DNA from 2 places in the Planococcus sp. APC 3906 genome. Region 1 is predicted to be linked to the other one. Evidence: predicted binding sites of a transcription regulator. Region 1 holds the regulator's gene; the other holds the start of a gene.

Region 1 (4,729 bases):
AACACGAAATCGACTTTAAATACGCGGATGCTGTCAAAGCATGCGACGATATCCAAACATTTAAATTAGTGGTTAAAACCATTGCACGCAAACACGGCCTGCACGCAACATTCATGCCGAAGCCATTGTTCGGCGTCAACGGATCAGGGATGCACATGAACGTTTCCCTATTCAAAGGCAACGAAAATGCTTTCTTGGATGAAGACGGCGAATTGAAGTTGAGCGAAACAGCTTACCAATTCCTTGCAGGAATTCTTGAGCACGCTGAAGGGTTCACAGCTATTACGAACCCGACAGTCAACTCTTACAAACGCCTTGTACCTGGCTACGAAGCACCTTGCTACGTTGCATGGTCTGGACAAAACCGCAGCCCGTTGATCCGCATCCCGGCATCACGCGGATTGTCGACACGCGTAGAAGTACGTTCTGTTGACCCTGCTGCAAATCCTTACTTGGCAATGGCTGTATTATTGGCTGCTGGCCTTGACGGCATCAAGAAGAAAATGACGCCGCCTAAAGCTGTAGACCGCAATATCTACGCAATGAACAGAAAAGAGCGCGAAGCTGTCGGCATCCAAGATCTTCCGCCAACATTGTACGCAGCTCTGCAAGAGTTCCAAAGCAACGAAGTGATGACAAAAGCACTTGGATCACACATCACAAACAACTTTGTAGAAGCGAAAGAAATCGAGTGGGATATGTTCCGCATTGCGGTTCACCCATGGGAGCGCGAGCAATACCTGAAAATGTATTAAGCAAAATGAAACCGCCAGCGCAAATTGCGCTGGCGGTTTTTTAATAATTATGCAATTCTTTCTGCAGGTGATGTAGCCAAAACTTTTTGGATTAGATCTGCTTCAATTTCTGTGTTTCTTGCGCGCAAACGCCCGCCGATAAAGAAAACATCAATCAATGCCCATATTCCAAAACCGCCTAATGTTAATGTCATCGCAATTCCTACACCGATGTCTCCCAAATAATATCTGTGTGCACCGATCGGCGCCAAGAAGAACCAGAGAAGATAGGCTGCCGCCGTGCTCTTTTTCTTGTCCTCATATTCACCATTCAATAACGTCAATTGCTGTGCATTTAAATTCTGTTTTGCTAAAAGATTATCCATCTTTTCTCTCACTCCCCTTATAATTTGATTTTACTAATTTTTTAGCATTTGTAAAGCTAATTAACTAATTAAAATACATAAAATGTATTTTTATTTTTAAAATTTTTTCCGGAATTATTATTATGAAGCGTTTAGCGCAATGGGCACCGGGGTATTATTTAATAGAATTCATAAATAGGATTAATAACCCGTACTGAATTTTCTTAGTGCTTAAGAAGATTTTGTGGGGGGTGATTAATTTGACAAAAATTCAAGGGGTAAAAGATCTGCTGAAGTATTTAGAATCAGCAGGGTGCCCGATGACTGAAGAGCAGATTAATGAAGGCATTGCAAAAAGGCAGATTCCACATAGCCAGTCCTACGCCAATACAATCTTTTTTGACTTGAGGCATATCGATTGGTGGATTTCGGAACAGCAAAAGCAAGAAAGCAAAAATTGAATACGATCTTCGGAAAACCGGTACCCCGGATTCGGCTCCCCAAGAGTCCGTATCCGGGGTTTTCCCTATTTTTTTATGCGATTGAATTCAAAAAAAGAATGCACAACACACCCCTTTCATGGTGTATGATAGACAGAAGCGAAAATAATCTGATTTTAAGGAGGCCCTATGCATGAAAACTTTTCAAGTGGAATTTTATTTTGACCAAGGCAATACTATTGTCCTGACATCATATGCAGAAGATAAGGAATCAGCATTGCGGAATATTCCTACCCATGGCACGTTTGAAATTACTGACCAGGACAACGATCGCCTATACCGTATCACCATCACTCAAGTAAAATACATCATGGTCTATGAATTATAAGGCCTGAAGCATCGCGTTTTATCGGATGCTTTTTTTATGCAGAAAATTAATGGCAGGGAGCTGGCTATGGATGGAATACAGAGGTTCAAGTGTTTACGATGAAAAAGATTTTTTGAATCGTTATTTAAAGCGGCGCAACCGCAAAGAAAGTCCAAACAACGCGATTGAAGAACCGATAATTTGGAAGCTGGCTGGCGACGTCAAAGGCAAAGAAATTTTGGATCTGGGCTGCGGAGACGGCTCATTCGGCCAAAAGCTGCTTGCGGCAGGGGCGGCATCGTATACAGGGATTGAAGGCTCTACAGAGATGGCGCAATTGGCTACCAAAGCCACAGCGTCTCTGGGAGGGGAAATCGAAACAGCAGACCTTGAGCTGTTTAAAGCAAACGGTGCGCAATACGATTTGATCGTCTCCCGTTTTGTCATCCATTACCTGTCAGATATCGAGCGCTTGTTTGAAGAAGTCCACCGCTCGCTGCTGCCGGGCGGGAAATTCGTTTTCACTGTACAGCACCCGGTTACCACAGCAGCATTTACCAGCAAAGACCAAGGGGAGCTTAGAGGCGATTGGCTGGTGGATGATTATTTCAAGGAAGGCAAACGCCAAGAACCTTGGATAGGAAAGACGGTCGTCAAGCATCACCGGACAATTGAAACCTATTTCACAGCGCTTGCGAATGCAGCGCTTACTGTAACGGCACTCAAAGAGGGCCATCCTGTGCGGGCCAATTTTGATTCCGATGCTGAGTTTGAACGGCGGGAACGCATTCCGCTGATGCTGATTTTGGCTGGCCAAAAAAAATAATGGCAATTAAAAAAGCGCTGAGAGAAATTTCTCTCGGCGCTTTTATGCTTGTGTATGTGATTAATGTAATTGGCGGTATACGCCGACCACTTTTCCAAGGATGGAGACCTGGTCTACGATGATTGGATCCATCGATGAGTTTTCAGGCTGCAGGCGGAAATAATTGTCTTCTTTGAAAAATCGTTTGACTGTCGCTTCGTCATCAGCGGTCATCGCCACAACGATGTCGCCGTTGTTAGCGGTTTGCTGTTGTTTAACTACGACATAGTCACCATTCAGGATGCCAGCTTCAATCATACTTTCTCCCATGATTTCAAGCATGAAAATATGGTCGTCTTCTGTTCCGTAGGTTTGTGGGAGCGGGAAATATTCTTCCACATTTTCAATCGCAGTGATCGGAACGCCAGCAGTTACTTTACCGACGAGCGGTACATGAAGGACAGGGCTTTTCTCGATCAGTGAATCGTCTGTGCTGATAATTTCGATTGCTCTCGGTTTTGTCGGGTCGCGGCGGATCAAGCCTTTGCTTTCAAGGCGGGCAAGATGGCCATGGACAGTCGAGCTTGATGCCAAGCCAACTGCTTCTCCGATTTCACGTACGGATGGCGGATAGCCCTTAGCCCGGACTTCATCTTTTATGAATGTCAAAATATCTTCTTGGCGCTTCGATACTTTTTTCAACAGTTTCACCTCTTTTTAGTAGTTCAGCATGTTTTCTACCAATAGTATACCAACTTGGGATATGAAATGCAAACATAGGTTCGAATTTATTTGTTGACAAAAACACTTGTTCGCATTAAAGTAAGAACATACATTCCGAACACACATTCTTAGGAGGCGGTTCTTATGACATTCATCCAAAAAAATTCTTACCTGACAGTACTATTTCTTCTGATCCTATCTTTTTCATTTTATTCGGTGTTCACCCATAATGCGCAGGAAGGCCAAATGAGCCTGGTGCAAGTTGAACAAGGCGATACTTTATGGACACTTGCGGAATCTTTCAGCGGCAATACTCCCCATCAGGAGTGGATTGAAGAAATCATGAAGGAGAACGGCTTAAGCACTCCGAAGATCATAGCCGGACAATCGATCAAAATCCCCAGCGAACAACTGAAATTCGCCCCAGACGAAACCACCAAACTGGCGGGTGATGCAGAATGAAGAAATCTGCATTAATTTATTGCCGCGTCAGCACCACGAAAGACACACAGGAAAGTTCACTTGCACGGCAGGAAGAAGAATTATTGAAATTCGCATTTGCACAAGGATACATGGTTTCAGACATCTTTACAGATCAGCACAGCGGCTACGAAATGGACCGGGAAGGGCTTCTGGAGATGCTCAACGTCATTAAAACCGATAAAGTTTCAGCGGTATTCATCCAGGATGAAACCCGCCTTGGCCGTGGCCATGCACGAATCGCGCTGCTTCATGTCATGAAAAAATATGGCGTGGAGGTTTTTACATTGACCGATCAAGGACCCATCGCATTGAACGATATGGATGACATGGTATTGGAGATTTTAGCGGTTGTTGAAGAGTACCAGCGCAAAATACATAATGCCAAGATCAAACGCGGCATGAAACGCGCTGTTGAAAATGGCTACAAGCCTGAACGCAATCTTAAAGGCCGGGGCAACCCTGATGGCCGCGAGCGCTTAGACCTGCCGATCGACCAGATTGTCAGCCTGAAACAGAATGGGCTGACGTTCCATGAAATTGCGGTAACGCTGCAAGGCTTCGGCTATCAGGCAAGCAAAGCAACCGTCCACAGACGCTACAGGGAATTCCTTGAGATGAAAGAAGGCTAATATATTGCAGAAATCCCGCTTCTTTTGTACGATATGGTAGAAGAAAGGCGGGATTCTATTGTTATCACCAGATAAAATAAAACGCATTAACGAATTATCACGAAAATCCAAGACCGCGGGCTTGTCCATTGAAGAGGCAAAAGAACAATCTGCATTGCGCCAGGAATACTTGTCGACTTTCCG
Region 2 (4,729 bases), on a different contig from region 1:
GATGCAGATGGACAGCTTTGTCGTGGAGCGGCTGTTCAAGGACATGCAAAACATCGTCCGGACACAGCCTGTACAGCTGCCAGCTGAGTTTGCATTCTTCGGGCGCGCGGCTTCAATCTTTGTTGGCGTTCTCAACGTCTTGGATCCCGGCATTGACCTCTTGGCATTGGCGCGGCCTCGTGTTCTGGAATGGGCGTCGACCCAAAAAGAAGGCAAGCCTGTCTTCGGCAAAAGCGATGTGCTGCGCTGGGTGCTCAACGCATCGGGTCCATTCCGGGTGCTGCCGCAGAAAGTCATCAGTTATTTGGAAGAGCCGGAGCGCATGCGCCATTACATCGAAAATCGCGACGGACGCAATCGCCAGCATGAGCGCGATTTGCAAAGCCGCATGTTTGCCGGCATCTTCACCATCCTGTCGTTCACCGGCATTTCGGTGTCGGTGTGGTTCTGGCATGAGCCGTTCATGTGGGTGTCTTCCGGATTTTTCGTCGGTTCATTATGGATTTACCGTTCAATTAAATGAAAAGAGCTGTCCGGAATTCTGCAAAACAGAATTCCGGACAGCTCTTTTTTTCATGGCAAGACCGTATGTATAAGTTGAACTAAAGAAGTATCATATTGAAAATCGCTTCGGACGCTTTGGGCAGTGCAAAGACGATTGCTCCTGCGCAAACTCGTCGCAAAGAAGTTGCCAAAAGTATTTGGCACTCCTTGGCTCTCGCAATGAGACGACATGAACACTCGTCTCATTGCTTCGCCTAGCCCCTTGACGCGCCTCCGCTAAGATATCTCTCGATATGGAGCAAAACAGCTGAGAAAACCTTACTGCTCCTGCAGCGCTATGCGCTTCGTCGCAAAGACTTGCCCTCGCAAGCTTCGGGTAAGTCTTGCCTGCGGGAAAGCGAGATAGCCGAGACCCCGCAAGGAGCAAAGCGACTGAGGAGGCTTGGCGCTCGCCCGCGGCAAGCGTAGCTGTTTTGCGGAATATCGATTATGAATATTCATTAGTTCAACTTATATAGGTGAATATCGTAGAAAGGATTATTTAACACAGGCTATTGCAATTTCCTGAAATGACGCTAAAATTAAAAATAAGAACAAACGTTCCCTTTTTGAGGAGGTGCTAAGAATGCCGTTAATCTCACAAGAGGAAATCGTCTATTTTGAAAAAGCGATGTATTTGCCGATGGTGCTGATCATTTTGGAGCGCGACCGTGCATTATTCGAACAGGGTCCTTTTAAATTGAAGAGGCCATACGTTGAATTGGTGGATGGAGCGATTCGGAAAGTTCAGAAGGAGCTGAAGGAAACGAACATCCATATGCGCAAGCAGCATATGAAAATGCTGAAGGGGACAGGCGATGACACCTTTACTGAATATGTCTTTTACCATGGGGGCTACGAAGATCACAGGCGCTATTTGAATTTGCGCCTACGCAATCAAGTGGAGGAGCTGCTGCGAATCTATTTGGCGATGGCCCACCGGGAGATTTAACCAGGGCCGCCAGCCGCAAATGAACAATAACTGAAGTTTCGCCGGTCAATCCATCGGATGCTGAGCGCGGGGCGGATATCGCCGCTTCGTCAAATAGACCATCTGCTGTTTATGGATTTGCTGGGAATTCCTGAAAAAGCGGCGCAGCGAACCGGCAAACGAATGCTGGTTTCTAAGGGCGATGGGCGACACATCAAGCGGTACGCTGATGCCGTTGCTCAAGTGTACAAGACTTCCTTTAATCGTGTCTTCACTGTCGATCAACTCGACCGCATCAAAATTGAACCAAACAGAATCGCGGTTCTTCGGTGAATGGGTAGGAAAGAAAATGAGCGGGCTGCCATAGTATTCCCCGATGATGACAGGTGGCTTATGTTTGACCCGGATCGCTTTCTGGGAATAGAGGGTGGCGCTTTCGAGGGATCCCCTGTAAAATCTGCACGAAGAACTGATGATTTTATAGACGGATTCCTCTACGATGAATTCGCTGCGGTCTTCAATGACCCGCGTCCAGTTTCTATGGCCGTCAATATACGGCAAAAGTGCATAGGTATTGCTGCACACCGTATATGATAAGAGCTGATGATTCTTTTTGCTCATGTATTATACACCCCTCAAATTTACTATACATATAACATTATAAGGAAAAAATGCAAATTAGCAAAGGCTTTGCGGAGGAAAATAAAATATATTCTATTTCATTAGAATTTTCAAAAAACGATTGTTCTTTGCAAAATTATATTGTATACTAATGAAAAGCATTCGGGGTGATGAAGAATGGAAAACTATTATTCTTACGCTGATTTCATGAAAGCGATGGCTCAAACAAAGAAAGCGACTGAAGCGGAAAAACTTTTGAACGATATCTACCTGGATCTATTCCTAAAGCATGTTCACCGCTCTCAGCAAGAAGAACAGCTGATGAACCTCATCGATGAAGCCCTGGACAATAACGACCGTGAAGCATTCAACACGTATAGCGAACAATTGAAGACATTAAAACACGAAGAAGAATGAGCAAGCAGCTTTTTAATAGAATAAGATTCAAAAATGCATCGGACCCAGTCCGATGCATTTTTTTGCGTTTTAAGGCAATGAAGGGTCTCTATAAAGGGAAATAGATTCTCTAAGCACCATTGAAGATTCAAAAGAAATAGCGAAAAAACATATGTTCGCTTTTTGTTAGGGGATTTTTAGGGCATATGATAAAATAGAGACAATGAACGAACGGAGGGCATCAACCATGAAACAGGAATTCAATCTTCAGGCACCCTATGAGCCTGCAGGCGATCAGCCGGCTGCAATTGCCGAACTGACGCAAGGAATCATCAACGGCAAGAAATGCCAGACGCTGCTCGGGGCGACAGGGACAGGGAAGACGTATACAATGTCGAACGTCATCCAGCAAGTGAAAAAGCCGACGCTCGTGATGGCGCATAACAAAACTTTGGCGGGGCAGCTCTACAGCGAATTCAAGGAATTTTTCCCGGATAACGCGGTTGAGTATTTTGTCAGCTACTACGATTATTACCAGCCGGAAGCCTATGTGCCGCAATCGGATACGTTCATCGAAAAAGATGCCAGCATCAATGATGAAATCGATAAGCTGCGCCACTCGGCGACGAGTTCGTTGTTCGAACGCGATGACGTCATTGTCATTGCCTCGGTCTCTTGCATCTATGGCCTCGGTTCCCCGAAAGAATACCGGGAGCTCGTGGTTTCGCTGCGCAAAGGGATGGAAATCGAGCGCAACCAGCTGTTGCGAAAACTGGTCGATGTGCAATACGAGCGCAATGACATCAACTTTATCCGCGGAACGTTCCGCGTACGGGGCGATGTGGTGGAAATTTTCCCGGCATCGCGCGATGAACGCTGCCTGCGCGTGGAATTTTTCGGCGATGAAATCGACCGCATCCGTGAAGTGGACGCATTGACGGGCGAAATCATCGGTGAACGCGAACACGTCGCGATTTTCCCAGCATCCCACTTTGTTACGCGTGAAGATAAGATGGTCAAGGCAATCGCCAATATCGAAGAAGAGCTGGAAGAGCGCCTGAAAGAGATGCGCGCAGAAGACAAGCTGCTGGAAGCGCAGCGCCTGGAGCAGCGTACGCGCTACGATTTGGAAATGATGCGCGAAATGGGCTTCTGCTCAGGCATCGAAAACTATTCAAGGCATTTGACGCTGCGGCCAGCTGGCGCGCAGCCTTATACGCTCATCGATTATTTCCCGGAAGATTTCCTGTTGGTTGTCGATGAAAGCCACGTGACGCTGCCGCAGGTGCGCGGCATGTTCAATGGTGACCAAGCGCGCAAGAAAGTGCTTGTCGACCATGGTTTCCGCCTGCCCTCGGCAATGGATAATCGCCCGTTGACCTTCACGGAATTTGAAGAGCATATCCATCAAGCAGTATTCGTTTCGGCAACGCCGGGGCCATATGAGCTTGAACACACGCCGGAAATGGTCGAGCAGATCATCCGGCCGACAGGGCTCTTGGATCCGACCATCGAAGTGCGGCCAATCGAAGGGCAAATCGATGATTTAATGGACGAAATCCGCCAGCGCACCGAGCGCAACGAGCGGGTCCTGGTGACGACGCTGACGAAGAAAATGTCGGAAGACCTCACCGCTTATCTGAAAGAAGCGGGCATCAAAGTCAATTATCTGCATTCCGAAATCAAAACACTCGAACGCATCGAAATCATCCGGGAACTGCGGATGGGTGTCTACGATGTCCTTGTCGGCATCAACTTGCTGCGTGAAGGGCTGGATATTCCAGAGGTGTCGCTAGTGACGATTCTGGATGCGGACAAAGAAGGGTTCCTGCGTTCTGAGCGTTCATTGATCCAAACAATGGGCCGCGCGGCGCGGAACTCGAATGGGCACGTTATCATGTACGCCGACAGAATGACCGATTCGATGACTAAAGCGATCGATGAAACGACGCGCCGGCGCACGATCCAGGCGGCTTATAATGAAGAACACGGCATCACGCCGATTACGATACAAAAGAAAATCCGCGACGTCATCCGCGCTACAGAGGCTGCGGAAGAAGGCGAAGAATATGTATCAAAAGCAGTATCGGGCAAAAAGCTCAAAAAAGAAGACCGCGTAAAACTCATTTCCCTGCTCGAAAAAGAAATGAAAGAAGCGGCCAAAGCGCTTGATTTTGAACGCGCAGCTGAATTGCGCGATACAGTGCTCGAATTGAAAGCGGAAGGATGATCAGACTT

What was found. The regulator LexA, encoded in region 1, represses DNA repair genes until DNA is damaged. The targets are predictions, from matches to a motif close to CGAACATATGTTCG.
Region 2: the regulator LexA is predicted to act here: its motif matches at 2,657-2,670, upstream of uvrB (excinuclease ABC subunit UvrB).

Annotation. Positions count from the first base shown of each region.
Region 1 covers NZ_JASDCW010000004.1:132,118-136,846, forward strand. The annotation lists gene glnA (type I glutamate--ammonia ligase) at 1-755, shown strand, start outside; gene QMA09_RS04145 (TM2 domain-containing protein) at 803-1,120, opposite strand; gene QMA09_RS04150 (hypothetical protein) at 1,360-1,560, shown strand; gene QMA09_RS04155 (hypothetical protein) at 1,733-1,927, shown strand; gene QMA09_RS04160 (class I SAM-dependent methyltransferase) at 1,998-2,732, shown strand; gene lexA (transcriptional repressor LexA) at 2,793-3,413, opposite strand; gene yneA (cell division suppressor protein YneA) at 3,579-3,896, shown strand; gene QMA09_RS04175 (YneB family resolvase-like protein) at 3,893-4,546, shown strand; gene QMA09_RS04180 (DUF896 domain-containing protein) at 4,605-4,729, shown strand, end outside.
Region 2 covers NZ_JASDCW010000032.1:3,003-7,731, forward strand. The annotation lists gene QMA09_RS14790 (ABC1 kinase family protein) at 1-523, shown strand, start outside; gene QMA09_RS14795 (YhjD family protein) at 1,130-1,495, shown strand; gene QMA09_RS14800 (competence protein ComK) at 1,541-2,095, opposite strand; gene QMA09_RS14805 (IDEAL domain-containing protein) at 2,273-2,512, shown strand; gene uvrB (excinuclease ABC subunit UvrB) at 2,739-4,721, shown strand; gene uvrA (excinuclease ABC subunit UvrA) at 4,728-4,729, shown strand, end outside.